Regions from separate parts of the Bradyrhizobium sp. SOJA106 genome, predicted to be linked through region 4. Evidence: predicted binding sites of a transcription regulator. Region 4 holds the regulator's gene; each other region holds the start of a gene.
The links. The regulator LexA, encoded in region 4, represses DNA repair genes until DNA is damaged. The targets are predictions, from matches to a motif close to TGTTCNNNNTGTGTTCNG.

Region 1 (7,744 bases), 110 kb from region 4:
GAGCCCGCTGGCCGGGCGCGATCCGAGTTCATCCCAAACGTGAAGCGGGCCCGGAAGTCCCGAGCCCGTCCCGCCAATTAGTACGATCTGCTGACCTCGCGTGGAACGCGCCGCCCGATCCGGCCCGTTGTCGCGGGGTGGCCCGCCTCAGAACGGGATATCGTCGTCCATGTCGCTGTTGCGGCCACCGCCGCCGGCAGCCACGGGACGGCGCGGCGCGCTGCTGACGGGACCCGAGGAGCCGAAATCGCCGCCCGGCTCGTCGCCGAAGCTGCCGCCTCCTCCGCCCCCGCCGCGACCATCGAGCATCGTCAGCGTCGAGTTGAAGCCCTGCAGCACGACCTCGGTGGAGTACTTCTCAACGCCGCTCTGGTCGGTCCATTTGCGGGTCTGCAGCGCGCCCTCGATGTAAACCTTGGCGCCCTTCTTCAGGTACTGCTCGGCGACCTTGCAGAGACCTTCGTTGAAGATCACCACGCGGTGCCACTCGGTCTTTTCCTTGCGTTCGCCGCTGTTCTTGTCGCGCCAGGTCTCCGAGGTGGCGATGCTCAAATTCGCGATCGGCCGCCCGTCCTGGGTGCGGCGGATTTCGGGGTCCTTGCCGAGGTTTCCAACCAGAATGACCTTGTTGACGCTTCCCGCCATCGCCGCTCTCCACTCCAAATGCCATTGAATGTCAAAAGGCCGAACCCGCCCGCCGCGAAGCTCCGCCGCCCCGTTGAGCCGACCTATACGCTCGCGCGGGGTGATCAGCCCGTCGCCCCTCAGGTTATCCCCACATATAGCATCAGCCCTTGGCTTGTTCCAGATTTGTTCTTGTGCAGATCGCACTCAACGCGCGGCAGGACCGGGCGGAGGTGGCGTCAAAAATAGCAAGCGTCGGATGGAACTTTTTCCGGTTCCCGGCAACGGGCAAAAGCGCTTAACATTCATCAAGTTAGAAACGCCTCAGATGGTCCCTGACTGTTGCATTTCGGAGACGGACTCTGCCTCACCATTGAGCTACGGTTGCCTTGGAATTGAGTCCATATGGGCGTCGCGCCTGATCAACCGTTTCGGGGACTTCGAGAAGCGGACGAAACTGGGGAGACTGCAATGAATAAGATTTTGTTTGGTGCAATCAGTGCAATAGCGTTGGGCCTGTCGGCTCCCGCAAGCGCGGCGGATCTCGCGGCGCGTCCCTACACCAAGGCTCCGGCACCGGTGGTGGCGACCGTTTACGACTGGAGCGGCTTCTACATCGGCATCAACGGTGGCTGGGGTACGAGCCGCAATTGCTGGGATTTCGTGACACCGGTCGTCGGCACGCTGATCACAGACGGCTGCCATGACGCGTCGGGCGGCACGGTCGGCGGTCAAATCGGATATCGTTGGCAATCCGCCAACTGGGTGTTTGGCCTGGAAGGCCAGGGCAACTGGGCTGACTTCAGCGGAAACAACATCAGCCCGACTGCCCCGGGTCAGCAGAACCGTACTCGGATCGATGCCTTCGGCCTGATTACCGGCCAGGTCGGCTATGCCTGGAATAACGTTCTGTTCTACGTAAAGGGTGGTGGCGCGGTCGTGGGCGACAAATACGACCTCATCGTCGCGCCAGGTTTCGTGGGTGCAGGCACTACCTTCGGATCGGCCCGGGAAACCCGCTGGGGCGGAACGGTCGGCGCCGGTCTCGAATTTGGCTTCGCTCCAAACTGGTCGGTAGGCGTCGAGTACGATCACATCTTCCTCGGCAGTCGTAACGTCGACTTCACCCTCGGCGGCGTTCTCGTCCAGACCGAACGCGTCCGCCAGGACGTCGATATGGGTCTCGTTCGTATCAATTATCGCTGGGGTGGCCCGGTCATCGCGAAATACTGATATCCATCTGACATCATTCACAGATCAAAGGCCGGCCTTGCGCCGGCTTTTTTTTTGCGTGATCCCGAGCTGCGACAATCTGCCAACAATTATGACGTTTTGCAGCTGTTGTGGCTTTTGAGAGACACAACTTGCGGATTTGGTGGTGTAAGCACGGCGCCAGTTGGACCACGGCGTCCGATACCCTTCTGCACGCGGAAGGCAACAACAGAAACTGGGACTGGGATTTTGGTTGAAATGAAGAAAGTTTTGTTGGCTTCGGCCTGTTTGTTCGCTCTGGCTGCCCCCGCGTCGGCGGCTGATCTCGCGGCCCGCCCGTACACCAAGGCTCCGGTCGCAGTGGCCTCGGTCTACAACTGGACCGGCTTCTATCTCGGTATCGTCGGCGGCGGCGCTTGGGAAAACGCTTCGGGCGACCCGAAGATGAAGGGTGGCTTCGTCGGCGGCACCGCCGGCTACAACTGGCAGACCGGCAACGTCGTGTTCGGCATCGAGGCCGACGGCGCCTGGGCTGACGTCAGCGCCACGGCGACCGGCGCGACCGCTGTCCCCGGCTTCGGCGTTGTGACCGCAACCGCCAGCTCGAAGACCGACGCGATGGGCACTGTGCGTGGCCGCATCGGCTGGGCCGTCAACAACGTCCTGCTCTACGGCACGGGCGGCTACGCCTGGATCGACAACAAGATCACCCTCTCGGCGCTCGGCGTGAGCGCGTCGGACAGCAAGTGGCACTCCGGCTGGACCGTCGGCGCGGGCGTCGAAGCGTTCATCGCGCCGCAGTGGTCGATCAAGGGCGAATACCTGTATCGCAGCCTCGGCGGCGAGACCTACTTCGCCGGCGCCCTGCCCACCGGCACGCTCAACTTCCACACCGTGCAGGTCGGCGTGAACTATCACTTCGGCGGCCCGATCGTCGCGAAGTACTGAGCTTCGTCTCACGACCGACGTCATATCGTCACGAAAGGCCGGCCTCGCGCCGGCCTTTTTGTTTTTCGCGCGCCGCTGATTGGCGCCGGTCACGTGCGGATTCCCCAAACCCGCACTCGACGCTTCGCCTGTTCCAGATCCCTCACTCCTGCCAGATGCCGCCAGCGCGCCAACAATCCGTTGACGATTCGCAAAGTCCACTGGAAATCCGCGCTCGTTCTTCCTACGTTCGCTGCCATACCCATCGGCGCCGTTCCCGGTTCCGGGCGAAGCGCGCCTCCAGCGTCGGCGCGCTCGCGCACCCATGGGATTCCTTGAGGGCAACTCGGATGGATGAAGTGATCAAGGCGAAGCGCCAACAGCAGAACGCGGGCTCCAGCCTGCGCGCAATTACGATCCGTGGCGCGCGCGAGCACAACCTCAAGAACATCGACGTCGAGATTCCCCGCGACAAGCTCGTGGTGTTCACCGGGCTCTCCGGCTCCGGCAAATCCTCGCTCGCCTTCGACACCATCTACGCCGAAGGCCAGCGCCGCTACGTCGAGTCGCTCTCGGCCTATGCCCGCCAGTTCCTGGAGATGATGCAGAAGCCTGACGTCGATCAGATCGACGGGCTGTCGCCGGCGATCTCGATCGAGCAGAAGACGACGTCGAAGAATCCGCGTTCGACCGTCGGCACCGTGACCGAGATCTACGACTACATGCGCCTGCTCTGGGCCCGCGTCGGCGTGCCCTATTCGCCCGCGACCGGCTTGCCGATCGAGAGCCAGACCGTCTCGCAGATGGTCGACCGGGTGCTGGCGCTGCCCGAAGGCACCCGCCTCTATCTGCTCGCCCCGGTCGTGCGCGGCCGCAAGGGCGAGTACCGCAAGGAGCTCGCCGAATGGCTCAAGAAGGGCTTTCAGCGCGTCAAGATCGACGGCACCTTCTACGAGCTGGCCGAAGCCCCTGGCCTCGACAAGAAATTCCCGCACGACATCGACGTCGTGGTCGACCGCATCGTGGTCCGCGGCGACATCGGCCAGCGCCTCGCCGAAAGCTTTGAGACTGCGCTGAAGCTCGCCGAAGGCCTCGCCGTCGTCGAGTTCGCCGACGCGCCGGCCGCCACCGCGCCCGCCGAGGAGAAAAAGAAGACCGCGAAGATCCACGACAAGAGCGGCCCCGAGCGCATCCTGTTCTCGGAAAAGTTCGCCTGCCCGGTTTCCGGCTTCACCATCCCCGAGATCGAGCCGCGCCTGTTCTCCTTCAACAATCCCTATGGCGCCTGCCCGGCCTGCGGCGGTCTCGGCGTCGAGCAGCATGTCGACGAGGACCTCGTCATCCCCGAGAAGGACCTCACCTTGCGCAAGGGCGCGATCGCGCCCTGGGCCAAGTCGTCATCGCCCTACTACACGCAGACGCTCACAGCGCTCGGCAAGCACTACAAGTTCACGCTCGACACCAAATGGAAGGACCTGCCGAAGAAGACGAGAGACGCGATCCTCTACGGCTCCGGCGAGGACGAGATCAAGTTCTCCTACGAGGACGGGGTGCGCTCCTACGACACCAAGAAGCCGTTCGAGGGCGTGATCACCAACATCAACCGCCGCTACCGCGAAACGGAAAGTGAATGGGCGCGCGAGGAGCTGGCGAAATATTTCCACGACGTGCCCTGCGAGGGGTGCAAAGGCTTTCGGCTCAAGCCCGAGGCGCTCTGCGTCAAGGTCGGCGGCAAGCATATCGGAGAGATCTCTGAGCTGTCGGTGAGGAAGGCCGGCGAGTGGTTCGAGGGCGTGCCGGCGGCGCTGAACGCGCAGCAGAACGAGATCGCGGGCCGCATCCTGAAAGAGATCCGCGAGCGCCTCACCTTCCTGCTCGACGTCGGCCTCAATTACCTCACCCTGTCGCGCTCCTCCGGCACGCTGTCCGGCGGCGAGAGCCAGCGCATTCGCCTGGCCTCGCAGATCGGCTCGGGGCTGACGGGCGTGCTCTACGTGCTGGACGAGCCTTCGATCGGCCTGCACCAGCGCGACAATGCCCGCCTGCTCGACACGCTGAAGCGGCTTCGCGATCTCGGCAACACCGTGGTGGTGGTCGAACATGACGAGGATGCCATTCGCCTCGCCGACTACGTCCTCGACATCGGCCCCGGCGCCGGCATGCACGGCGGCAACATCGTCGCCGAGGGCACGCCCGATCAGATCATGCGCAACCCGAAATCGCTCACCGGCAAATACCTCACCGGCGAGCTCGAGGTCGAAGTGCCGGAGCGGCGTCCGCCGAACCATCGCCGCACCATCAAGGTGGTGAACGCGCGCGGCAATAACCTCAAGAACGTCACCGCCGAGATTCCGCTCGGCCTGTTCACCTGCGTCACCGGAGTCTCCGGCGGCGGCAAGTCGACGCTCCTGATCGACACGGTCTACCGCGCCATCGCCCGCAAGCTGAACGCCGCCAGCGAAGGCGCAGCGCCGCACGACCGCATCGAGGGGCTCGAGCATATCGACAAGATCATCGATATCGACCAGTCGCCGATCGGCCGCACCCCGCGCTCGAACCCTGCGACCTATACCGGCGCCTTCACGCCGATCCGCGAGTGGTTCGCAGGCCTTCCCGAAGCCAAGGCGCGCGGCTACGAGCCCGGCCGCTTCTCCTTCAACGTCAAGGGCGGCCGCTGCGAGGCCTGCCAGGGTGACGGCGTCATCAAGATCGAGATGCACTTCCTGCCCGACGTCTACGTCACCTGCGACGTCTGCAAGGGCAAGCGCTACAACCGCGAAACGCTGGAGGTCCTGTTCAAGGGCAAGAGCATCGCCGACGTGCTCGACATGACCGTCGAGGAAGCCGCCGAGTTCTTCAAGGCAGTGCCGCGCGTGCGCGAGACTTTTCAGACGCTTCACCGCGTCGGCCTCGACTACATCCATGTCGGCCAGCAGGCCACGACGCTCTCCGGCGGCGAAGCCCAGCGCGTCAAGCTCGCAAAGGAGCTGTCAAAACGTGCCACCGGCCGCACGCTCTACATCCTGGACGAGCCGACCACCGGCCTGCACTTCCACGACGTCAAGAAGCTGCTGGAGGTGCTGCACGAGCTGGTCGCGCAGGGCAACACCGTCGTCGTCATCGAGCACAATCTCGAGGTCATCAAGACCGCCGATTGGGTCATCGACCTCGGCCCCGAAGGCGGCGACGGCGGCGGCGAGATCGTCGCCTGGGGACCGCCGGAGGATATCGTCAAGGCGCCGCGGAGCTATACCGGCAAGTTCCTGGAGCCGGTGCTGAAGAAGGCGCGGAAGCCGAAGCGAAGAAGCACGAGCGAGGCGGCGGAGTAGAACTTATTTCTTGGTCAAACGCTCATCTCTGCCTCGAATCTATGCGCCCTTTCATCAAGGTCGCGGAACTGTCCAAGCCGAACGAACGAATAAACATGCAGTGCGTTGCGGCTAGGGGACGCGCCCGACGACTAGGCGCGCCCCAAGTTTCTCATTGCAATTAGAATATACGAAGCGACAATAGCTCCATTGTAGATTTTCGTCACGCATCGCAACGGTTTGCAACCTTAAATCCGATTCATTGGCATCGCGGCCAACTTCCCATTTCTCCATGCCCTACACCTTCGCCATCTTCGATCTCGACGGCACGCTCGTCGACAGCTTCCCCTGGTTTCTGCGTACCATCAACGACGTCGCCGATCGCTTCGGCTTTCGCCGCGTCGCGAATGAGGAGATCGAAGAGCTCCGTCATGCGTCGAGCCGCGAAATTCTCGGCCGGCTCGAGGTGCCCTTGTGGAAGCTGCCGGCAATTGCACGGCATGCGCGGCGGCTGAAGGCTGAGGCAGCGGGCGAGATCTCGCTGTTTGCGGGCGTCGAGACGATGCTGCAAGCACTTGCCGACAATGGCGTGCAGCTTGCGCTGGTGACCTCCGACAGCGAAGCCAATGCGCGCGAGAAGCTCGGGGATGCCGCCGCATTGTTCTCGCATTACGACTGCTCGGCATCGCTGTTCGGCAAAGCGGCGAAATTCCGCCGCGTCATCCGCCGCGCCGGTGTCGAGCCGAGCAAGGTGATCGCGATCGGCGACGAAGTGCGCGACATCGAGGCGGCGCGGACCGCAGGCATCGCCTGTGGCGCGGTGTGCTGGGGCTATGCGGCACCGCCCGCGCTGCGGGCACTTGGGCCGGACCACGTGTTTGAGCGGATCGATGAGATTAGCTCGACGCTCTGCGCCGCAGCCGTAGCCCGGATGAGCGAAGCGACATCCGGGAACGTCGATGGATGAGGATGGCGCTGTGCCGGATTTCGCTTTGCTCATCCGGGCTACGAGATGCCCCTACTCCGTCCGCCTGAGAAACGCCCCGAAGGCCCGCGGCCCATCGCCCACCCTGACTTCGCCGATCACCTTCAGCTCGGCCGCGTCGATGATATCGAGCGTGTTGCTCTCCCAGCAGGCGACGATGACACGCTTGCCGTCGGCGGTCGCGTTGATGCCTTCAGGGTAGTCTCCGACATTGATGCGCTTGACCGGATTCAAGCTCGCGAGGTCGAACACGCTGACGGTGCCGCCATATTGGTCGGTGACGAAGCCGCGGCCCTGCGCCAGCGCCACCGCATAGGGGCGCATCCCGACCGGCACGCGGCCGATCTCGGCACCCGCGGCGATGTCGATCACCGAGACGTCGTCAGAGCCGACATTGGCGGTGTAGGCGCGCTTGCCCTCGGCATCGATGGTGACGCCGAACGGGCGGGTGCCGACCTTGATGCTCGCCTTGCGCTCGGCGGTCGCGGTGTCCACCACCGAGACGCTGTCGTCGTCACGGTCCGCCGAGAGCAGCAGCTTGCCGTCGGGCGTCACCGCAAGCCCCGACGGTGAAGCGCCGACCGCGATGCTGGCGGTGACGCGCCGGGCGGCCGCATCGATCACCCGTACCGCCGCCGCATACCAGTCGGCGACGTAGATGGTGCGGCCGTCGGGCGCGACCGCGATG
Region 2 (7,744 bases), 2.3 Mb from region 4:
GCTTTCCAGCACGTCCTTGTATTCGCCGATCTTGTCGAGAATGGCTGCCGAAACCGGAAAATGGATTCCGGCAGGATTGAAGCCGCGCCGAGCCAGAACATGGTGCATCAGGTATCGATGAATGCGGCCGTTCCCATCTTCAAACGGGTGAACGTAGACGAACCCGAAAGCCAGCACGGCGGCTGCAATGACAGGATCAAGCTCATTTTCCGCCGCCTGATCGAACGCGATCAATCCGCGCACGAGGAAGGCGATATCGTCGTGGCGTGCGCTGATATGATCCGGAATGGGTCTTTGCGTCTCGCGGTCGTGCTCGCCGACGAAGCCACCTTCGTTACGGAAGCCGAGCTTGACGAAGCGCTCATCGCCGATGACGATCCGCTGCAGGCGCAGAAACTCCGCCTCGTCGAGTGGCGCTCGTCCTGCTTCGCCGATGACCTTGCCCCACCGCTGGATGCGATCCTGTGGTGGTCTTTCTCCTTCGATGACGTAACTCGACTTCGAGTCCTTGAGGAGCAGGAATGCGGCGGTTCTGGCGAGCAGATCCTTCGGGACCTGGCTCACCACGACGCGGGCACGCTCCTTGAGATCCTTTGCCACAAATTCCGCAAGTAGCGGCGTCTTGAAAACGAGCGGGCAGAAGTCCGGCGTGCCTGGCAGGTTGTTGCGGACGCGGTGCCGTACCGAGTTCTGTCCGGAGCTCGCATACTGGAGTTCGGTATCGACGGCATCGACGTAGGAGACCTTGTCTGCTGCGGGCAGATTGAGCTCGCGCCCCAACAACCATTCATACAGAAACCAGATGCGGCGCGAGTAGAGCCCAGTCGGCTTCTGCCTCACAAGGCCCGCAATCTTGTCCTCGTTCACGGCGAGGAAGAGGCGCTTCAGGATGGCAAGGTCTAGTCCTTCGTTCTTGAGCGCGAAGGTGAGATGTCCCTCGAGGCTGGCGTCCGGCGCATGACGTGGCGTGTAGATGCGCCATCCCCCATGCTCGACGATGCGGTGCTTTGTGCCGATGGCGGAAAGCACGCGTGGGATCGGGACCGACAGCCTGTAGGCGTCGATCAGCGCTGCGTAGCCGGCGGGAACGGCGGCTTCTGGCAGCCTCCGATCATGAAAAACGCTCACAGGGCCTGAAAACTGTAGCGGCATGGGCTCAATCCATGAAAAACGTTCTCGGTCGTGAATTTCTTTGCCATCTCGCCTTCTGGCCGAAATTAGATTTCACATCATGAAAAAGCTTCCCGCAAGCAAAATTTTACGAAAAATATTCACGCTACCGAATTGCAGCATCGACCTCGCGGCGCCGTGAAGACCCTCCGAAGGTTCAGCAAATCGAAGAGCTGCCCGCGCATTACGCTAATTAAGCCAGGGTCACAATTCCAAGTGGAATTTTTGACAAAAATGCAGGATTCTTAACGGGATGCGACATAATTGGAAAAGAATCGCACGGTTGCCAATGTTCTCTATTTGTTCTAGGGTGATTTATGGCCTTCCTTACTGAGCAGGAGCTCGAAAGCCTGCGCATTGACCAGAGCGTATTCCATATCGTCGGCCCCGGAGAGGAACACTTTCAGCTACTGACGGCTTTCGATGCCGGCCAACACGCGCCCTTTTTCCTTGGCCGCGTCGGATCGGTCAACAGTGGAAATCGATACGAATTCCTCGCGGACTCACCGGTACGGGCGCAGCTCGCACGGATCGGCCGGGATAAAGCAACTTTCCAGGAGGAAAGCGAGAAGCTCGCAACGGCGTTCAATGAAGCTCACGGAGGCAGCACGGCTGTCGGCGCCTTCCTTATCTTCTCGCTGTCCTGCTCGAGCGGCCGGCTGTTTGCCCTTTTGAAATTCGAGGACGAGAAGGTTCTTACCTACGACTACGATATCAGCCGCGGACGTTCGGGAAAGCCCCGGCCGACCTTCGGCGAAATCGAGCGGACCTTTGTTCAGAATCGCAACGCTTTGCAGAAAGCCGCGCTCATCAAGCTGCGCAAAGACGGCGACGAAATCTGCGTTGTCGATCGTCAGAATCCGCAGCGGCCTGCGGCTTATTTTGAGCGATTCTTGCTGGTGCGGCGCCAGCGAACGGAGGAGGAACTGACCAAGGCAATCGTCGATGTCACGCGCAACATTGCCTACAAGCACAAAGACATTCTTCCGCAGGACACCATGAAAAATCTGGCGCAACGCCTCTACGATGCCAGCCAGTCAGGTGGTTCAGTCGAAGGCGAAAGCGCTGAAAATTGGCTGAAAAGCATTTTCGGACCGCTGCCCGACGACAGCCCGGTCGTGACCGACTTCAAGGCAAGGCTGAAACGTGAAGGAATGGCAGGAGAGTCGTTCGTCCTCCAAAAGAACGCGATTCAGGCACCCAGAAACCGCCGCGTCGAGACGGCAAGCGGGGTCAAACTTACCTTCCCCGTCGGTTTGACGCCGTCTGTAATTTCGGTGAATCCCGACAGGGGCGAGATCATCATCAAGGACAAGATCACACTCGATGACTTCGAACTCAACACATCTGGTCGAACGCGTTCGTGAGCTAGTCGCGAACGGCGCCTCGGCGGACGAACGTGTTGATGCCCTTGTGTTGCGAGGGCGGCTGCCGTCCGCCGGTGCGCAGGTGGCCTGGCTCGCCTTCGCCGACGAAGTCCCATCGCCGTTCTCATCATTGCAAGTTTATAATCCGGCCTTGGGTGGCGATCTCGTCACGGCGGATGTCTTCGATGCGGCACGCGAGATCGTGATCACGCTTGGAAAGCCAGCCGCCCCAGCTTGTGCCTTCTTTATTTTCCAATCCAGCATTCCACATTATTTGACGCAACGGTCTGTCCTGCCCCGTCTCGCGATCGTCGATTTCAATTCCACACAGGCATTTCGCGCGCGAGGACTGGAAGTCGTTTCATGGGATTTGGCGCAGCCGGTTCCGCCTCCGGAATCCCTGCTTGATCGCATCGATCCTACTCGCTATGTCCGCGACTTTGTTCCGGATCGTGAGGTCGTCACCGATCTCAATCCTTGGATGCTGGTGGCCGCACCAGCAGCTTCATCGCCAGGGTATCAAGCATGGGAAGCGGTGGCTGCCCGCAGATTGTTAGGCGGTCTCGTCTCCCGCGCCTGGCTCGAGGATGGCCAAGTCTGGTTGCAGGCGGCAGCGACGCCTCCAATCTATCGCATTAAAGCCGATGACGCTGCCCTGCCTGGCGCCCGTTCTCGACTGACTGAAGCCGCAACCTGGGTTTTTCTGTCGGGGACGGATATCGAGGCACGCCACCTGCTCTTTTCCGGCGAGTTGGCTCGGGCGAGCCGTCCTCAGCAGGATCTTGTCACGACATTGGACCAAGCGCTCGAAGCGGCCAAGGCAGCCTATGAAGCTCACGTCCAATCGTCGAGCCGCGAGACTCTGAAGGCGCTGGCCGATCTCCGCAAAACGGTTGTTGATGAAACACAAAAGGTCGCACAACGAGCGCAGGATCTTGCGGCGACACTCTGGCGCGACTTGGCCGTCTCGGCGGCGCCTTTCATATTGAAGATCCTGGGTGACGCGGCCAAGACGCCTGGTCCTCTCATCTCCTCCCTGTTCTATTTTGCTGCCGCAATATTCGTCGGTTTGTCGTTCGCGTTACAGTGGCGGATCAATGGGGCGTTTTTCGAAAGCCAGGCTTCTTCCCGGCGGAGCTGGATGCAGAGCCTTTATAACTACATCTCGGTTCGCGAGCGGGAAGAAATTGCGGAAACGCCGATCGAACAAGCGATGAAAAACTATCGTGAGACGCGCGGCGTACTGCTTGTTGTGTATGCGGTGTTGGTCATCGCTCTCGTTGTCGCCGGCGTGCACACCTTATACGATGCATCGCCCCCACCTTCGAGCCCCGCCGCAGGCGTCACGCCAAGCCCAGTACCAGTTGTGCCACCTCCGGCAAAGCGGCCGTAATTTCGAGAAACTTCTGTAATTTGAGGGGTACGATCTGCGCCGTGAAAGAAATCGTCTCTCTTGAACGACCTGGTCAGCGATTCCATAATCTCGTCGCCATCTTGGAGCGTATGTTCGCGCACCAGGACGGAGTTACCGTCGCTTCCTCCTTAAGGTTGCCCGACAAGGACACCAGTCGGCTTCGTGAACATGACGTGGTGATTATCCGTCGTACCCATCACGGGCCGAATCTGACCGCCATTGAGTGCAGGGACCAAGGGCGAAAGGTAGGAGTTCCTCAGATCGAGGCCTTCGCCAAAAAGTGCGAAAAGACTGGAATTCACCACGGAATCGTAGTTGCCGCCAACGGCTTTACGAGCACGGCCCGCACCAAGGCCAAAGCACTGAACCTGACGTGCATGGAGTTAGCTGAGGCGGAATCCTTTGAGTGGATTCGCACTGTCACAATCGTCGGCTTGTTCCACAACTTCACCGCGATCGAGGGTCGCGTTCGCGTGATGGAAAGCGAGCAAAAGGTCGCGAATCCATCCACGGTCTATACTCCTGACGGCACGCCCTACACCGGCGAAGGTATTCAATCCCTCATCATGGACAAATTGCCCCCGGAGGCCCGCAATCGGAACATCCGCCAGACCCTTAACGGTCAAATCGTTGCACCGATGGAGGGCTTCTACGTCATCGACGCTCTCGGCCAGCGCTTCCAAGTGAAGGATATCACATTCACTTACGCACTGGAGATCGAGGTCACGGAACGCCCGATCACGCTCCATTGCTACGCCGGAGAAAGCACTACGCTGGAAATCGCGTCTGGACAAATCTCGTTCGCCAGTGGGCAATCTACGTTGGCATTCGTCAAATCGAAGGACGGCGTGATGGGCTACATCGTCTCCACGGGTGGGTTGAGCCATCGAGTGAAGATCGGCGATCTGCCGGAACGGTGCCTCGACTAGATTCTGGGCAGAACCGTCCGTGACTGCTGCTGGCTCCAGCGACTTGCCGAGCAAGAAACACCGAAGCATCAGGATTTTACGCGCTGCCCGAGCGGGACTTCGCGCGGGCGGATCTGATCCGAGCCAAGTCGATGGCTTGGGTGGCCAGGCCGCCGACAAATAGCGCATCAAAGATGTCAAAGATCGTGCACGCTTTGGCGTAGATCCGCGAGAGGGTTGAAGGAGTTGTGCAGAGGGTCAAATCGGCGCGGATGGCGCCAGTCCGGGAGGTCGAGAAATTCGTCCGTTATAAAAGACATCCGCCTTTCGGGAGCTTTACCTCTGATCCTACGTGTACCTTCTTCATGGCCGCGCCGACCGCAAAGACGGTGAACTACCCCCCGAATTATGTCATGGGTCCTTTCAACCAGGGAGGGAGTGATGGACGAGTTTCAATGGGTCGTTCTCGACGATCCTGAGCCGAATGAACGCGACCGGCTTTTCAAAGAGGCCCATGAGCGGTTCACAGAGAAAGTAAAACGAACCGATGAAATGATCCTGGGGGTTGTGAAGGCGCAAATCACCGTCGAGCGGTTTATGATCGAACTACTAGAAGCCTACGGCAAAGACACCAAGCGCTATTTCTTCACGTCGGACAAGATCAAGTACTGCAAGCGCCTCGATCCCCCCGAGGTCGGCCAACCGATGTGGCAGCTACTCACGCTCTGCTCTTGGGTCCGAAATGAGCTGGCGCACTCGCTCGACGACAAGGAAATCCAAATCAGGTGTGACGCTGCGCGGGAAGCGTACCTCGCTCTCACAGAAAATGAACGGCAGAAGCAATCCATCCGGGATATGAACGATACTCAAATGGTGACCAGCGCCCTGTATTCCTGCGGAAGTCACATCGTGGTCGCAACTGATGCCAAGTTAGCCGCGGACAAGAAAGCTAAAACGGCTACCTCCGCTTAGGCTTGCGGTGGGCGATGTACGTGGCAGTGCATTCTCCGACGATGAGCAGCAACACGGCGCAAAACGTCAGGGCGTCGTGGACGTTATAAATGATCGCTGCCCAACCGAGTGTTTTCATCAGAACGTGGGCCGTGCCCGCTGCTCGGGGTAATCGGGAGTGGCGTACCGGAATCCGTCTACCTTTCGGTTCTCAGGCAAATGCTCCAGGGCGAGGAGTGCGAGCTCCACCATCCGGGGCAGCGGCTTGTCCGATTTTTCCCAGGTGATGATGGTCTGGCGTGAGCCGATCCCCAGCTCCATCCGCAGTCCATCCTGGGTGAGGCGGTGACGCTTGCGCCACTGAGGCAGTTCAATGCCCAACATTTGTACGCTCCATGTCCAGAAACAGTACGTCCAAGTTTTGGACATTCCGGTTTGATGTGCTCACCGAGGCCTCTGAAATTGAAAGAGAAAGCTGGTTCGGCACCCTGAGATTAGCCGCTCAAAGTAAACATCAGCTTAAGGCGCGATTCTTAGTATTCGTTGCATGCCGGCGAGCCGGCTTACGCAGATATGCGGCGCCGATCTCGCCAGCGATAAGCAGGCAAAGCGCACCGAAGGTGTAAGCGTCGTGAACTGTATAGATGATTGCGGCCCAGCCGATTGTCTTCATAGGAATAATCCCACGTACCGTGCCAGACACGGAAAGTTCGTTGGGATCATCCCTTGTGCAGCCGAGGCCCTACTGCACTCGGTACCACGCGCTGGTACAAGGACAATCGTGATCCGGGAGCGTTCCCGGTAGTCAAAGGGTGGGGCGTAGCCGCACCCCCTTAGCCAAACGCATCCTCCGCCACTGGGCCTGTGGGCGGACAGATGTGCCAGACGAATATACGGCGATTGCCTCCCTCCGCCAATACCCGGTTCAAACCCCGGTATTCACAGAACGAATCACACCCGCGCATCGGGTATCAAAGAGAATATCGCTTTCTCTTCGCGGGCTTCGGCAAGGCGGCGTCCGGGTTCATCGATCTGGAGCTGGGTCCGTTGCACGACATCGCCGAACTGCGGATGCGCCCATAACCACGAGCTGAAGCCTTAGCCGATCGGACGGCACTGGCTGCTAAGGCTCTTCCTTGGTCCTTTGACTGGGGCAGTGCGTGGAAACGCATCCAACGGCTGAAAGTAATTTCGATCTGGATCGATAGCGGGGTCGATCGCGCCGATAGACGAGTTGCGGTTCCGCGGGAGTCGCGTCGTAGCGTGATAAGGAGCGGGAACCAGTCGAGACATAGCGAGTGTTCCGACAAACGAACCGTGAGAAAAAATAACGAACATTCTTCGGACGATAGGAGTCAAACGATCCTTTGACCTTTGATTTCGTTAACTAAATTCCGCGGTCGTGGAAGCTGTGGGTATATAGGGCGATCGCGCTCCGACCGTCATTTTTGTCTTGCGAGCCTTCGCCCTACGGTTGTTCCCTTTCTCCCTCCCGCCTCGAAAAGAGCAAGCCATGTCAGGGCCGACTGAACCTCCAGCAACACCTCCGCCGCCGCCGGATCTCACGAATCTCGGCCGACTGCAAAGTCACTTGCAGCCCGATACGCTGGCCGCCGCTCTGCTTGATGCATGGCGCAACGGTCCTCGTGAGCAAGCGAAGGCACGTATCCTGTCGGCCGTTCAAGATCATGCTTCCAAAGAAACAGAGCCAAGATGAAGCATCGCATCCAACGGATTGATCTCCAGGGCTTCCGCGGTTTCGGCGCGAGCCCACAGTCCTTCACGCTGCCGGATTCCGTGGTGGCTCTGTGGGGCGGCAACAGCCAGGGCAAAACCAGCCTCGCAGAAGCGATCGAGTTTCTCCTGACCGGCCACATTGCACGGCGCGAACTGCTGGCCAGCGCCAAAGACGAATTTTCGCGTGCGCTCCGCAA
Region 3 (7,744 bases), 850 kb from region 4:
TTTGGAAGCTCTTGGAGCAGGTCAAGGGCACATCGCTCAAGCTGCGGAAGCGGTTTCAAATCCGCCTTGAGGAGGTCGAACCAAGCCTGTGGCGTCGGCGCGCGATAGGCCCGCCACGCATGACCAGCCAGCTGCAGGTGACCTTGCGCGGGCTTGATAACAGGCGGATCCAGCTGCGCAAGTCGATCTGGCTCGATACCACCAACAGCAATGTCCAGGCGACGTATCATGAGTTTGGAGATTGCCGCTCTGTCGCTGCTGCAGTGATCGAGCAGCCAGAGCAGAACCAATTGCCCATTTGGTTCTGGCCCCATCCACAATTCAGCCGAGTCGCATTCCGACAGCAGCTCGATCAATCCCCGCCCGCCAACGCCCGATTTCTCAATACGCCAGGCTGGCGTATCGTCCAGCCAATGCAGGTGAGGTTGCTGGGTCGTACGCGCCGCGAAGAATGCCTCGAGCTCGGAGTCGGACGGCAGCGGCCCCCCAGACGAGCCGGCGCTCGATCGCGATCACGAGATCGGCGAGACCGGCGCGTTGCAGAGCGCCGGCGGCGGACGATTCTGTTGTCAGAATGAGCCGGGTCAACGAGATCACCCGCTCTCGTTTAGTCCTGCCAAAACGAAACGGACACCGAAGACGTCGGCAACTCAACGTCCTCAGTGCCCGCTCCTCGCGAAAATTCGCTAGGTCTTACTCTTCGGCCGGCTCCTCGCCGTCAGCGTCGCGCTCGGGGGTGCCGGCGAGAATCTGCTCGGCGATCAGGCCGGAGTTCTGGCGGATCGAGGTCTCGATCTTGGCCGTGATGTCGGGGTTGCCCTTCAAGAACGCCTTGGCGTTCTCGCGGCCCTGGCCGAGGCGCTGGCTGTCATAGGAGAACCATGCGCCGGACTTCTCGACGATGCCGGCCTTGACGCCGAGATCGAGGATCTCGCCCATCTTGGAGACGCCCTCGCCGTACATGATGTCGAACTCGACCTGCTTGAAGGGCGGCGCCAGCTTGTTCTTGACCACCTTCACGCGCGTGGTGTTGCCGACCACTTCGTCGCGCTCCTTGATCGCGCCGATGCGGCGGATGTCGAGACGAACGGAGGCGTAGAACTTCAGCGCGTTGCCGCCGGTCGTGGTCTCGGGCGAGCCGTACATCACACCGATCTTCATGCGGATCTGGTTGATGAAGATCACCATGGTATTGGACTTGTTGATGGAGGCCGTCAGCTTCCGCAGCGCCTGGCTCATCAGACGCGCCTGCAGGCCCGGCAGCGCATCGCCCATCTCGCCCTCGAGCTCGGCCTTCGGCACCAGGGCCGCAACCGAATCGACCACCAGCACGTCCACCGCACCCGAGCGCACCAGCGTGTCGCAGATTTCCAGCGCCTGCTCGCCGGTGTCGGGCTGCGAGATCAGAAGCTCGTCGATATTGACGCCCAGCTTGCGGGCATAGACCGGGTCGAGCGCATGCTCGGCGTCGATGAAGGCACAGATGCCGCCCTTCTTCTGCGCTTCCGCCACCGTGTGCAGCGCCAGCGTGGTTTTTCCCGAGGATTCCGGCCCGTAGATCTCGACGATGCGCCCCTTTGGCAGGCCGCCGATGCCGAGCGCGATATCGAGCCCGAGCGAGCCGGAGGACACCGCCTCGATGTCCATCGACCGGTCGCTCTTGCCGAGCTTCATCACCGATCCCTTGCCGAACTGGCGCTCGATCTGGGAGAGCGCGGCGGCCAGGGCTTTACTCTTGTCCATGGAAGATCCTTCGACGATACGCAGGGCAGTGGCGGACATTGGGTCGTGCTCCTTATGGCGAGGATTCGCGTGTGGGACAAACGATTGGCGAGGCGCTCGGCGATAAAAGCAATGTACACCATCTGTTCTATGTTCGCAATATGTTCTTTTCACAGGTCGGGGACAGCACCACAGGTCGAGTACTGTCCGTATTTGACCCCCGGTGTCCCAAGTTGATTGTCGCCGTGTGCAAGCCGCCTGATCCGCCTCAGCGGGTGTCCCGCCACGTGACACAAAACCTTGGCACAGATCGTGCAGACTATTCATCACCGGGGAATTGCTCGTTCCGACCCGGGGCTGGAAAGCCGCCGCCCGCGCTCAATTTAAGCGGGCGGCGTTTTTGTTGGCCGTGCCTCTGTTCGATTGAAACTGATCCACAGCAAAGACGCAGCCGCGGCGCCGTCATAAATCCGCAATGCTGCGGCACCGAACTTTCTGGGGCCACCGGCTTTGTCGGGTAGCGGGGCCGCCACAGCGGGGATCTCCATGACGGAAAACACGCACCACGATGCGACGAGGCGCAATCACCTCCTCGAGGCGGCGCTCGAGGAGATGGCGAAGTTCGAGCGCAGGGAAAACGAGTTCCGTAGGAAGGACCGCGAAGAGCGCGCCGCCGAGCTGCGCCTTCCCATCAAGGTTCATTAGGCCGCGGCAGGAGCTGGTTTCGCCGGGACCTTTTTCGCCAGGACCTTTTCGCCAAGACCGTTTCGGAAGCTGACCCGGTTTCTACCGGCGCCGCTCCCGTGCCTGTCCCGCATTCGACCAGGAATGGCTCGGGACAAAGCGGCGCTATAGGTACTTAAATACCTAAATCGAGCCGTTGATTCCGCAGCGACATCTCCCCGCGTCCTACTGTGCATGGGGTTGTTTTCGGTTCTTGAAAGCCGCCATTGTGCGGATCCGATGGCTCGGGCCCGCTTGCGGCTGCGCCTGACGCCGCCCTACAGCAGCATCAGCAGCGCGACGCCGATGACCAGCACCACGAAGCCAGCCGCCGTCGCGGCGGCAAATGACCGCTCTACGTTATCCATGATGCCACCCCGTTCTCGGCGCGCCACGTTTCCCCCATGGCCTCGCCGATGGAACGGAATCTCGCCCGCCGGTGTGGCTCCAGTTGTGCGATCGGATGGCCAAATTGGGACCGGTGCGGGGCCAGTCTGCGACCTCCTGGCGCGCCGCTTTCAGGACAGCCGTCAGGCGCCTGTAAGCCGACTCTCCTAATTTCGTCTCGCCCGGTGGACCAACACCGGGCCTCCATACCAGTCGGTGACCCCGCTCGGCACCGAGCGGGGTTTTCTCGTTGCACGACACGCAAGCGGCGCGATCTGCCGGAATGTCAGGCTGCCGTAAGCTGAGGCCGCTAGGGTCGTCGGGCTATGGTGTTGCAGCCCAGCACCTCAGCCTCCAATAACCTCAAACCCGCTTGGCTCTCCCCAAGCGGGTTTTTTCAGGCCTGCCCGCCCGTTCGCGGGGCGGTCTCCTCCCGCGTCAGCCGCAGCGAGAAGGCGCGGATCGCGGGTGCGGCCACGAGCACGATCGGCAGCATCGCAGCCCATGCGACCAGCCACGACAGCGTCCAGTGCTGCAGGAAGAGCGTCGCGCTTGCCGCGGGAAAGCTGGCGATCCCCGCCGCGATCAGCGAGGTCAGTCCGGACTGGACGACGCCAAAGACGAAATGACTGTAGCGGCGGGGGATGCCGAGCATGATGCGCCCATGTCGTTGCTTGTTGCTGCCGTCGAGCGGCCAAGCAAGGCACATGCCGGTGCCCGCAGAGATGCGGCCCGATGCGCGCTGCCGCGCGCCGGCGTCGATCAGTGTCGCGCGCCGCTTCGGAACTCTGTTCATGGTCGGAGAACCACGGAGTACCGCCTCTCGCGGATGGCCTCTTTCGAAATTCGATCTCGTCTGTTTCGGAAGACGGCTCGAGCAAGGCGGCGGGCCGGTCTCGGCGCAGCATGCCGTCGCGGTTCGACGGCGGCCTATTCCGTAGCCACCCGGAATTGATCTGGGCGTGGTTTGGGACTGCACTGCGCGCCCGTGGCCTTGGGGGGCGGGGCCGTCACGCGTGATCGGTGCCAGCCATGCCGCGCTACTTCTTTCGAATCCGGAACGGCCGCTATTCCGGCTGTGCGGACCAGGCGACGGAATTTGTCGATCGCGATTCGGCCTGGCGGGAGATGACCAGCGTCTGCGCCGACATGGCGGCCGGCATCGCCCGCAAGCTCCAGCAGAATTCTGAATGGCATATGGAGCTGCTCGACGAGGCCAAGGAGCCCGTGTTCCGGATCCGCATCGTCGCAGAAACCTTGGAATAGGGGCCCGCCCTAATCCGCGCTGGGCAGCCGCCGCATGGTGAACTCGATCTCGCCGCCCGGCAGCTCGCGCCAAGTCTCGACGGCGCTCATATAGCCGGCCTTGGGGTAGCGGGCGAAGAAGGCCTCCGCCCTCGCCCGCGCCGCCGGGCGCGGCAGGATGAAGGTCTCGCGCAGATAGCCGTCGCCGGTGGTCGCGCCCGGCTTGCCGCCGGTCTTGCGACGGCGCGCCATCCGTTCGGCGAGATCCCTCGGCCGGTCGGCCATGTCCGCCCTCCTCTACGCAATACTGACCGGCTCAATGTAGGGAGCGAGTTGTCGGAAGAGGAGTCCTATTCCGGAGGCGTCGTTGCGGCCTCCGACGGACGTCGCAGTCAGTTGGCCGTGGTACCCATCTTGCCCTTCTTCGGTGCGCTGGTTGCGGCCGAGGCCTTCGGCGCCGCCGGCTGCTTCGGCGGGTCGGAGCGCATGCCGCCCCAGGGATCACTGGACGATTTGGCGTCCGGAATCTTCTTCAGCGTTTCCTTGTAGGCCTTCTCACGTTCGGCGTCCGCGGCCTTCTCCTCGGGGGTCTTGCCCGGGCCCTCCTGCAGCAGATTGAGATTGGGCATTTGCGCGTAGGCAGGTCCCGCCACCACGGCCAGCAGCACCGCCGCCATACGGAAAAGCTTCATCACTCACTCCTCGATCATTCAATCAGGGGCGGATCAACCGCGCCTCGTCATCCCTGTCAACGGCCGCTCGGGGCCGAACGGCGCGCTAGAGCCGGTCCGACCGGCACGATTTCGGCGTGTGCAGCCAATCGTCCCAGATCGGGCCGCATCTGGTGCAGCCCTCCAGTACGAGGCCAAGTGCCATCAGCGAAAACACGAGGACACACCGACGCAACATCGTCCACCCGCTCCCAAGCGCGCTATCATACCGGGCGAAGTCAGGCATTTTCAAGCCGACGGGGCCAGCGCCGGGACGGGTGACTTTGCCGCGCCGATCCGCGCAGAATGCGCCGAGACATCCGGCAACGATGGAGGACACGACAGCAATGCAAACGCAGCCAGAAGCCGAGTTCGGCATCGCTGATGCGAGACGCATCCTCGGCGAGGTCTTTGCGCCCTGGGTCCAGGATCTCAACCTCGCCGTCGAGCGCATCGAGCACATCCAGCCGGCGGACGTGCCGGACTGGCAGCCCGGCGCGCTGCTGCGAATGCCGTTTTCGGAGCGGCTGTGCCGCAACGGCGGCGTGGTCTGCGGCCAGGCGCTGATGGCGCTCGCCGACACCGCGATGGTGATCGCGAACCTCGCCGCCAATCGCGGCTACCGTCCGATGACGACGGTCGACCAGACCACGCATTTCATGCGCGCCGTCTCCTCGTCGGACGTGCTGGCCGATGCGCGCGTGGTGCGACTCGGACGCTCCATGAGCTTTGGCCGCGTCACGCTGCTCTCGGCCGCCGACAACAAACAGGTCGCGATGGTGTCGAGCGCGTTCGCGATGCTGCCGGGCTGAGCATTGGCCGGCAAAGAAGAGAGCCGCGAGAGCGCAAAGCGCCGCGGCTCTCCATCTCCATCGGAGCGTAGGGCCAAAAAGCTTGTCGGGAAAGTCGGGAGCAAGTGACCCACCGCTTCAACGTCGTAAACGAAATCTGAAGTGTTGCACAAGTAGCGCCAGTATTGAGTTTAGTTCAACGTAATTTCTATGCACTACCTCACTATCGTCGTTTTGGATGAATCCCAATGATCGAGAAGCGTGCAGCGCAGCGTCACCGTGTTTTCAAGGGAGGGACGATCACCTTTGAAAACAGCGGCATCGCGTGCACGGTGCGAAACATGTCTGAAGGCGGCGCGGCGATCGACCTCGATTCACCCGTCACACTGCCGCAATCATTCACGCTCTCCATCGCGCGCGATAATTTCGTGCGCAATTGCCGCCCCGTATGGCGTAGCGACCGGCGCGTCGGCCTCGGCTTCGTGCAATAATTCGCGCGATGTGAACAAGCGTTCGCATCGCATGCACATCGCGATCAAGAAGGCGTGATACGACGACGGCGTCGCCAGCGCAGCGCCGCGGTCACAAGCGCGATGATCGCGAGAGCGATCGTCGTCGATGCCGCAACAAATCGTCCGCCCGGACGATCGATCGTGCGCGACCATAACGATAGCGCTTCGCCGGGCCGTGCCAGACGAAACGCAACGACGCTGTCGCCGATCGAGGTGCCCGCCTCGGAGTGGCCGCCGGCGCCGATCGCGACATATTGCTCGCCCTTCCAGAGATAGGTCATGGGATTGGCGACGCCGGGCACCGGCAGCCGGCCCTGCCAGAGCTCCGCGCCGCTGCGCGCATCGAAGGCACGCAGATAAGCATCCATCGCGCCGGTGAAGACGACACCGCCGGCGGTGACCGCCGGCCCGTTGAGAAGCGGCGCGCCCCAAGGCAGCGGCACGCCCAATGGCGCAAGATCCTCAGTGGTGCCGACCGTCGCGCGCCAGAGGATTTTTCCGCCCTTCAGATCGACCGCCACCATCTCGCCCCATGGCGGCTTGTTGCAGAGCATGCCGAGCGGCGAGGTCACCATCGCGCGTGACATCGCGAATGGCGCGCCGCGCTGCCGGCCGAAATCATGACCGGGCGGCGGATTGAATCCGGCCGCCTCCGCGCGCGGGATCAGCTTGATGAGATGAACGGCACGGCTGGTGTTGACATAGAGGATCTGACCAGCCGGATCGAACGCCGCACTGCCCCAGTTCACCCCGCCGCCGGTGAATGGAAATTCCAGCGTGCCCTGCACCGAAGGCGGCGTGAACAGCCCCTCGTTGCGCGCCTCGGCGAACTGCCGCTCGCAAGACGCGCGGCCCAGCCCGGGCAGGAGCGAGAGCGCATCATCGGCCGAGATCGTTTGCGACGTCAGTGCCGGCACATGCGTCGGGAACGGCTGCGTCGGCGACAATCTTTCGCCTTCGGCGCCGCCCTGCGGCACCGCGCGCTCCTCGACCGGCCAGACCGGCTTGCCGGTGTCGCGATCGAGCACGAACACAAAGCCCTGCTTGGTCGCCTGAATCACGACATCGCGTAGGCCCTCGCCGGTGTCGAGGCGCGCGAGCGTCGGCTGCGCCGCCAGATCGTAATCCCAGACGTCGTGATGCACGGTCTGGAATGCCCATACGAGCTCCCCGGTTTCGACGCGCAGCGCGACGACCGAATTGGCGTGTTCATTATTGCCCGGCCGCCTGCCGCCCCAAAAGTCCGGCGACGGGGAGGTCGTCGGCAGGAAAACCAGCCCGCGCGTCTCGTCGACCGACATCGGCGCCCAGACATTGGCGTGGCCGGCTTCAATGCCGTCACGCTGGAGTGGCTCGAAGGTCCAGCGCGCCTCGCCGCTGCGCGCGTCGAACGCGCGGACCCTGCCGCTCGGCGCATCGACGCGGCTGTTGTCGGCGATCGCGGAGCCGACCACGACGATACCGTGGCCGACCGCCGGTGGCGAGGTGATCTGGAATTCGCCCGGCCAATCCAGCCGCATGCCGGTATCGAGCTTGATCTCGCCGTCCCTGCCGAAACCGGCGCAGGGAATGCCGGTCTTCGCATCGAGCGCGATCAGGCGGACATCGTTTGTGCCCATGAAGATGCGCGATCGGCAAGCGGCATCTGGCGGCG
Region 4 (7,744 bases):
TGGTCGGTGCCGGTTCGGTAGGGGATGCCGACGCCGAGATTGATGCCGATCTCGGCTGCATCCTCCCAGCGCAGAAAGCTCTTGGCGTTGTGCAGTTCCTTGATGATCAGCGGCAGGCCCGCTTTCCAGGTGCGTCCGGGCAGGCCGAAGCCGCGCGGAAACCTGGTGTGGCGGGAGTTGAACTCGAACATGTCGGCAGTGCCATAGTAGCCATCGACGAGTCCCATCTCGTGTGAGACGTCAGGATCATTGTGCCAGAGCTCGATCGCGCCGACATGCGCCTCGTCGTCGCCGCAGAACAGCACCATCACGGCTTGCAGGAATTCGCCTGAAAATACCGGCACCGCGACCCCACAGGTGAGTCCCGCCGCCAGCGCCTCATCAGTTCGCTTGAAATCGGAGTTGGCGAATTTGGTGAGAATCACCGGGTGGCCGCTCGCCCAGGCCTTGCCGGGAAGTCCCTCGTCATATCCGAAATTCAGATCCTCGCTCACAGCCTTGAACGCGGACAGCCCCTCGTCGTAGAGGCCGCCGCCGAATTCCAGCCGCATGCGCGTCCGGTCCGGTACCCAGAGCTCAACGACGCGAATGAAGGTCTTCATCGAACGTGCCCGCCGCCTCGTGCCAAGACGCCAGCCAAGACACCAGCCGAGACAGCATCGGGCATTTACTTGCGGAGCGGACGGTCAAAATTCAGGCAGGACAGCGCAAACTTCGTGCGGCGGGAAGGCGGTGGGCTGACCTCGTCCGCCCGGATGTCGAGAGACGCAAGCCACACCACGTCGCCGGCCACGGCCGGCGATGGCGATCTCTCTTCCTGGCCCGGGCTGTCGGCCCGGGATATCTGCGTCAGCCGATCGGCAGACGCGGAGTTGCCGGCCGGTTCTCGGCACTGACCTGCGGCTTGTGCTCGCGCTCGCCAAGCGGCTGCGTCACGGGCAGTTGCAGCACAGTTGCTTGCTGGCCTTCGACGAGTTGCGTCACCAGCACGTATTTGCCGTCGGGGAACTCGATCGCATCATGATGGCGATCGGGAATGTGCGGATCGATCTTGCCGAACTTGCCGACGCGCGAGTTGACGGTGCGCGTCCAGATCCAGCGATTGTCGTAGCGGACGTTGTCGGCGAAGGCGAGCTCCGTTCCCGGCAGCAGGCAGACCGCGACTGTTGGATCGGCCGCGGAGGCAAAGCCGCGCGTCGAGGTGCCGCGGAAAGTTGTCGTCACGATCGTCTCGCCGACTTCGGCAGGGCGCGATGCGACGGCATGCAGGCTGTAGTCACACATCGTGGGTGCTCCTCATGCGGAGATAGCAACCCGCGCCTCTGTCTTACGAGGCGCAGGCCTCTATCAGAGTGGAAGCATCATAGCGTCTGCGCGGTTATAGGCAAATCTGCGGCTCGCCACCGCAGCATGCGATCACATTATCTTTCCCGAAGGCGCTAGGAACAAACCCTGCTTTCGCGCATTCGGTGGGCGCGTGTCAGCGGCCGGCGGGCGCCGACCAGCCGGAATATGGCCAGACCGATTGTGATGGCTGCGTGAGCGCATTGCGCGCGTTTCGGACTTGCTCGCTCGCTACCGTTTCCTTGGCGGTGTCCTTGCGGACATGGCGATGCGATGGTGCAGCAACGGCTTGCGACGTTGATCCCGCAATCAGCGCTGCGGCCACCGTGCTCAGGATGATCTTGCGCATGACGTCTCCTCGAACCTTCAAAAGCCATCCCGAAGCGGTCTGCTTGGTGCGGCGTGCCGAGGATGTAGCGTCGGAGCAGGGGCCGGATAATCTGAGCGAAACCAGAAAGACTATCCAGCGGGAGCGGACAATCATCCGCTCCGATCTCTGATGGCGATGCCGACCGGAGCGCGCGGACAGCGCGCTCAGGACTTGCGGTATCAGTACTTCCGATAAAGCCCGATCAGCTTGCCCTGAATCTTGACCCGGTTCGGCGGCAGGATGCGCACCTCATAGGCCGCATTGGCGGGCTCGAGCGCGATCGAGGCGCCACGACGGCGGAAGCGCTTCAAGGTCGCTTCCTCGTCGTCGATCAGCGCCACCACGATGTCGCCGGTGTCGGCGGTCTCGTTGCGCTGGATCAGCGCCATGTCGCCGTCGAGGATGCCGGCTTCCACCATGGAATCGCCGCGCACCTCGAGCGCGTAATGCTCGCCCGAGCCGAGCATGTCGGGCGGGACGCTGATCGTATGGCTGCGAGTCTGCAACGCCTCGATCGGCGTGCCGGCCGCAATGCGGCCCATCACCGGCACGGCGACGGGGCGCTCGCCCTCGTCGGCGGGCGGGCTGGACGTCGTCCTCACCTTGCCGAGATTGCCTTCGATGACGCTCGGCGTGAAGCCGCGGCGGTTGCCGGCCGCGGCCTGCAGCTCGGGCAGCTTGATGACTTCGATGGCGCGGGCGCGATTGGGCAGGCGGCGGATGAAGCCGCGCTCCTCGAGTGCGGTGATCAGGCGATGGATGCCCGACTTCGAGCGCAGATCGAGCGCGTCCTTCATCTCGTCGAAGGAGGGCGGCACGCCGCTTTCCTTCAATCGCTCGCTGATGAACCGCAGGAGCTCGTATTGTTTGCGCGTTAACATCTCGACCAAAATCCCCCGGTTGATGTCGTTCGATTCCGAGACGCTGAATTCAGCGATAAGCCGCTACATGCTCGAAACAAATCATGAACGGACACTATATGTTCGATACATGTTCCGCAACTGCTTAATTTACCGTGAACGCGACAAAGTTCGCGCCACGCGTGTAGCCGGCGCGTTCAGACCGGCAGGCGCAGCACCTCGCAAGGCGTGCCCGCTTCGGCCTTCGGCGCGAACGGCGCGCGCACCAGAAGTGCCTGTGCCGCAGCGAGATTCGCAAGCAGTGAGGAATCCTGGTGATTGACGGGAACGGCGATCAGCGTGCCGTCGTCGCGCGTCTCCAGCCGTGCGCGCAGATAATCCTCACGCTGGTCGTTGGCGCCGACGTCGCGGCCGAGCACCGCCCGTTCGCGGCGATGGTGAATCACGGAACGGCCCGACAGCGCGCGAATCAGCGGCACCATGAACAGGAAGGCACACACATAGGATGACACGGGATTGCCGGGCAGCCCGATCACGCGCATTGCCGCCAGGCGTCCATGCATCATCGGCTTGCCGGGCCGCATCGCGATCTTCCAGAATGTGATCGCGATCCCCTCGGCCGTCAGTGCCTGCTGGACCAGATCGTGGTCGCCGACCGAGGCGCCGCCGGTGGTGATCAGGATGTCGGCGCCGCTCTCGCGGGCGCGGCGGATGCCCGCCGTGGTGGCGTCCAGGGTATCGGCGGCAACACCGAGATCGACGGTATCGGCCCCCTCGCTGCGCGCGAGCGCGTGAAGGGCGTAGCCATTGGAATAGACGATCTGGCCGGGGCCAGGCGTGGCGCCCGGCATCACAAGCTCGTCGCCGGTGGCGAGGATCGCGACTTTCGGGCGGCGGCGGACGGGCAGAAGCGGGTGATTCATGCCGGCGGCGAGTGCAAGGTCGCGCTCGGTCAGCCGGATGCCCTCGCGCAGCAGCACGTCGCCCTCGCGGAAATCGACGCCGGCCGGGCGGATGTGCCGTCCCGTCACTGCCGCTTCCTTGATGGTGATGCGCCCGCCGTCCACGACCGTGTCCTCCTGGATCACGACCGCATCGGCGCCATCGGGAACGACGCCGCCGGTGAAGATCCGCACGGCTTCGCCGCTACCGACCGATCCCGCAAACGGCCGGCCCGCCGCGACTTCGCCGATCACGGTGAGCTGGGACTCGGTTGTCGCGGCATCGGCCGCGCGCACCGCATAGCCATCCATCGCCGACATCGCCTGCGGCGGCTGCGTGCGCCGCGCAGCGACGTGGCGGGCGAGCACGCGGTGGAAGGCGTGGTCGAGGGCGACCATCTCTTCAGGCAGCGGCTCTGCGCCGGCAAGCACCGCGGCAAGCGCGTCAGAAACCGGCATCAGGGCCACGGGTGAAAACTCCAGCTACGCCCCTTCGGGCAAATCGGCGGCGAGAGTTCTAGCCGAGTGCAGGCGCAGAGGCAAAAAGGCGGTCACGCAGGATGATTCATCCTGTGTGATCCGCACTGCAGTGAAAGACTGACGTCAAATCCGCCGCGGCATGATCCGGAAGGCGAGACAGACCGGTATGAGGATGGCCATGGCGAGGATGAGAAGGACGAGCGCCACGGCCAGCATCGGTCAACTCCCCGGCTGCTCGTCCGGACTGACGTCCGGCGCTTTGGGACTCTGATCCTTGTCGGGCAGCGGATCGGCTTGCGATTTCAGGTCGGCGGCCTTGCTGATCAATTTGGCGGAGAGCTCAGAATCCGAGGTGGTTCTGGCGTATTTCATCAGCAGCGAGGCCTGCTTGGTGAGGTAGGTTTTGCCCAACACGAGGATGAGTCCGATGTAGAATTCCCAACGGAGTCATGAGTCCGCCCGCGAACATTCGTTCCGGGAACTCCGTACAAAATTGCACAAAGTGATTTGGTTCCTCATTCTGCGCCAAATTAGTTCCAGCACCGGCTGACCCGGTAACAGGCCGAACCGCACCGAACGTCAAACCCCAAGTGCTTTCAGTGCCTTCCCGACATCGTGGGCGAGGTCACGTGCACCGCGGTCAAGCCACGGGCGCGGGCCCCCTCGATGTTCTCGGCAAGATCGTCGAAGAACACGATCCGGTTGGCGGGCACGCCGATGGCGGCCACGACATGGTCGAAAGCCTCCGCGTCCGGCTTGCGTAGGCCGATGCTGGAGGAGAGGTAGATCTCTCGGAAATGGCCAAGCAACTCGGCATATTCTTTCGAGAAATAGTCCACATGCGGCCGGTTGGTGTTGGAGAACGCGTAGAGCGGCATCTGCCTTGCCGCACGCGGCAACAGCTCGGCGATATCAGGCATCTCGCCGGCGAAAATCGCGTTCCACCCCTCCAGGAACTGCGCATCCGAAATGCCGATCCCGAGTGAGGTGCGCAGCGAGGCGAAATAGTCCTCGTCGCTGATCTTACCGAGCTCGTGCAGCCGGTAGGCCTCATCGCGCACGTAGCGCGCGACGATGGCTTCGGGCTTGCAGCCGGCATGTCCCGCCCAGCAGTCGATCGCCTTGGAGAAATCGATGTCGAGCACCACGCGCCCGAGATCGAACAGAAGCGCATCGGCGCTGCCGGGAGAGAGCGAAGTCACCTGCATCCTTTCATTCAGTACCGATACGGGTCATGGTCGAACAGCGGGAACGCGCTGAACACGCTCGGCGCATTTGTCGCGGTCGCCGGATGCAGGCAGGACTTGTTGACCTCGGCGAACGACGTGGCGCCCAAGAGGCCGAGGCAGCGCAGCACCTCGTCCTCCAGCAGTTCCAGCATTCGCGTGACGCCAGCTTCGCCCGCCGCCGCCAGCGCCCAGCATTGCAGCCGGCCGATGCCGACGAGGTCGGCGCCCGCCGCGATCGCCTTGACGATGTCGGTGCCGCGGCAGAAGCCGCCGTCGACCATGATCTTGGCGCGGCCCTTCACGGCATCGACGATCTCAGGGAGCACGTGCATGGCCCCGCGGCCGTGATCGAGCTGGCGCCCGCCATGGTTGGAGACGTAGATCCACTCGACGCCATGGTCGAGCGCGATCAGCGTATCCTCGGCGGTGGCGATGCCCTTGAGGATCAGCGGTATCTTGAATTTGTCCTTGATCATCTTCACGGTCCGCCACTCCAGACCCTTCTGGAAATCGCCGCCGGTGGCGCGCAGGCGGCTTTCGCGAACATAGCGCTTGGCGATGTCACGTTCACGACGGCTGTAATGGGCGGTGTCGACGGTCAGGCAGAATGCGGCATAGGCGTTTCTCTCGGCGAGGCTGACGACATCGGCGACAAAGGCGTCGTCGCCGCGGACATAGAGCTGGTAGAGACGCAGCGCATCGGGAGCGGACTCGGCGGTCTTCTCAAGGCCGGGCTCCGACACCGAGCTCAGCATGTGCGCCGCGCCGAAGGTGCCGGCCGCGCGCGCGACGCTCGCGGCGCCATCCGGGTCAAAAATCTCGAGGGCACCGACCGGGGCCAGGACCACCGGCAGCCGCATCCTGCGGCCGAACTGCTCGACCGAGCCGTCGACCTTGCGGACGTCACGCAGCACGCGCGGCCGGAAGGCGATCTCGTCCAGCGCCATGCGGTTGCGGCGCATTGTGGTCTCGGTCTCGGCGGCGCCGACGATGTAGTCCCAGGCGTTCTGGTTGAGGTTGGCACGCGCCTTCCGGATGAATTCATGCAGGTTCTGGAACGGCTCATTGCTGGCGCCGAGCTCAACGTTCCGTTCCGGCCGGATGCGGGGTGCTTCGTTCATTGTTATCCTCCCGAGAATTTGAAGCCTTGTCTCATCGCCTAGCCCGTCCGGCCCTGCAAAACCATCCTAAAATCGCATAGCTGCGAGGCGTGGCCGGGCCAACCCGATTCCGCTTTGCGTGAACGGTTTCGGAACGTTGCCAAAAGTTTAGCTCGCCGGCCAAGGCTTTTTGGGAGAGATTTTTGCGATGTACCGCCAGCCTGGCGGCCCGGCCATCAAGAAACCTGAATGGTATTGTGAGAAGCGGGCTGGATCGCCATTTGCATGGCGGCTTCCAGACCTCCAACAGAACCGCCAGCTAAGAAGGCCCTCCATGCGGAAATCCCTGCTGTTCCCCCTGGGCGCGCTCACCGGAGCGTGTCTGACCCTTCTGGTCGCGAGCCCCCATGGCGGCGTATGGGCGGCACGGGCGGCAGCGAGCGCGGATGATGCCTATACCCAGCTCAATCTGTTCGGCGAGGTCTTCGAGCGCGTGAAGGCGAGCTACGTCGAGAAGCCGGACAATTCCAAGCTGATCGAAGGCGCGATCACGGGCATGGTGACAGCGCTCGATCCGCATTCGCGCTACATGAACGACAAGGCCTGGACCGAGATGCAGGAGACCACCTCCGGCGAGTTCGGCGGCCTCGGCATCGAAGTCACGATGGAGGAGGGCCTCGTGAAGGTCGTCTCGCCGATCGACGACACGCCGGCGTCCAAGGCCGGCATCATGTCAGGCGACCTCATCAGCAAGATCGACGGCGAGGCGGTGCAGGGCATGACGCTCGAACAGGCCGTCAACAAGATGAAGGGGCCGGTCGACACCAAGACCAAGCTCACCATCATGCGCAAGGGGGCGGATGCGCCGCTCGACGTCGCGATCACGCGCGAGATCATCCATGTGCGCCCGGTGCGCTTCCATGTCGAGAACGGCGACATCGGCTATATCCGCGTCACCTCGTTCAACGAGCAGACCACCGACGGGCTGAAGAAGGCGATCGCCGCGATCTCCAAGCAGGTCCCGCAGGAGAAGCTCGTCGGCTATGTGATGGACCTGCGCAACAATCCGGGCGGCCTGCTCGACCAGGCCGTGTCGGTGTCGAGCGCATTCCTGCAGCGCGGCGAGGTCGTCTCGACCCGCGGCCGCAATCCGGAGGAGACCCAGCGCTTCACCGCGCATGGCGGCGACCTCACCAAGGGCAAGCCGCTCGTGATCCTGGTCAATGGCGGTTCGGCTTCGGCCTCGGAGATCGTGGCCGGTGCGCTGCATGATCACAAGCGTGCGACGATCATCGGCACGCGCTCGTTCGGCAAGGGCTCGGTGCAGACCATCATCCCGCTCGGCGCCGGCAACGGCGCGCTGGCGCTGACCACGGCGCGCTACTACACGCCCTCGGGCCGCTCGATCCAGGCCCAGGGC

Region 1: the regulator LexA is predicted to act here: its motif matches at 3,000-3,017, upstream of uvrA (excinuclease ABC subunit UvrA).
Region 2: the regulator LexA is predicted to act here: its motif matches at 1,461-1,478, upstream of AC5V87_RS33435 (nucleoid-associated protein).
Region 3: the regulator LexA is predicted to act here: its motif matches at 1,874-1,891, upstream of recA (recombinase RecA).

What each region holds. Positions count from the first base shown of each region.
Region 1 covers NZ_CM182549.1:4,698,849-4,706,592, forward strand. The annotation lists gene AC5V87_RS21720 (single-stranded DNA-binding protein) at 148-645, opposite strand; gene AC5V87_RS21725 (outer membrane protein) at 1,096-1,857, shown strand; gene AC5V87_RS21730 (outer membrane protein) at 2,095-2,784, shown strand; gene uvrA (excinuclease ABC subunit UvrA) at 3,114-6,092, shown strand; gene AC5V87_RS21740 (HAD-IA family hydrolase) at 6,364-7,038, shown strand; gene AC5V87_RS21745 (YVTN family beta-propeller repeat protein) at 7,090-7,744, opposite strand, start outside.
Region 2 covers NZ_CM182549.1:7,074,796-7,082,539, forward strand. The annotation lists gene AC5V87_RS33430 (Fic family protein) at 1-1,152, opposite strand, end outside; gene AC5V87_RS33435 (nucleoid-associated protein) at 1,488-2,537, shown strand; gene AC5V87_RS33440 (hypothetical protein) at 2,497-3,930, shown strand; gene AC5V87_RS33445 (restriction endonuclease) at 3,972-4,880, shown strand; gene AC5V87_RS33450 (hypothetical protein) at 5,301-5,831, shown strand; gene AC5V87_RS33455 (hypothetical protein) at 5,949-6,194, opposite strand; gene AC5V87_RS33460 (hypothetical protein) at 6,325-6,483, opposite strand; gene AC5V87_RS33465 (AAA family ATPase) at 7,524-7,744, shown strand, end outside.
Region 3 covers NZ_CM182549.1:5,667,752-5,675,495, forward strand. The annotation lists gene AC5V87_RS26720 (hypothetical protein) at 1-356, opposite strand, end outside; gene recA (recombinase RecA) at 694-1,782, opposite strand; gene AC5V87_RS26730 (hypothetical protein) at 2,269-2,427, shown strand; gene AC5V87_RS26735 (DUF2798 domain-containing protein) at 3,230-3,487, opposite strand; gene AC5V87_RS26740 (DUF6894 family protein) at 3,865-4,098, shown strand; gene AC5V87_RS26745 (hypothetical protein) at 4,108-4,362, opposite strand; gene AC5V87_RS26750 (hypothetical protein) at 4,470-4,769, opposite strand; gene AC5V87_RS26755 (PaaI family thioesterase) at 5,135-5,599, shown strand; gene AC5V87_RS26760 (PilZ domain-containing protein) at 5,827-6,069, shown strand; gene AC5V87_RS26765 (pyrroloquinoline quinone-dependent dehydrogenase) at 6,114-7,744, opposite strand, start outside.
Region 4 covers NZ_CM182549.1:4,813,085-4,820,828, reverse strand. The annotation lists gene AC5V87_RS22300 (GAF domain-containing protein) at 1-602, opposite strand, end outside; gene AC5V87_RS22295 (hypothetical protein) at 850-1,284, opposite strand; gene AC5V87_RS22290 (hypothetical protein) at 1,481-1,693, opposite strand; gene lexA (transcriptional repressor LexA) at 1,894-2,595, opposite strand; gene AC5V87_RS22280 (molybdopterin molybdotransferase MoeA) at 2,772-3,983, opposite strand; gene AC5V87_RS22275 (hypothetical protein) at 4,215-4,409, opposite strand; partial or broken gene AC5V87_RS22270 (HAD-IA family hydrolase) at 4,575-5,203, opposite strand; gene AC5V87_RS22265 (alpha-hydroxy acid oxidase) at 5,212-6,345, opposite strand; gene AC5V87_RS22260 (S41 family peptidase) at 6,659-7,744, shown strand, end outside.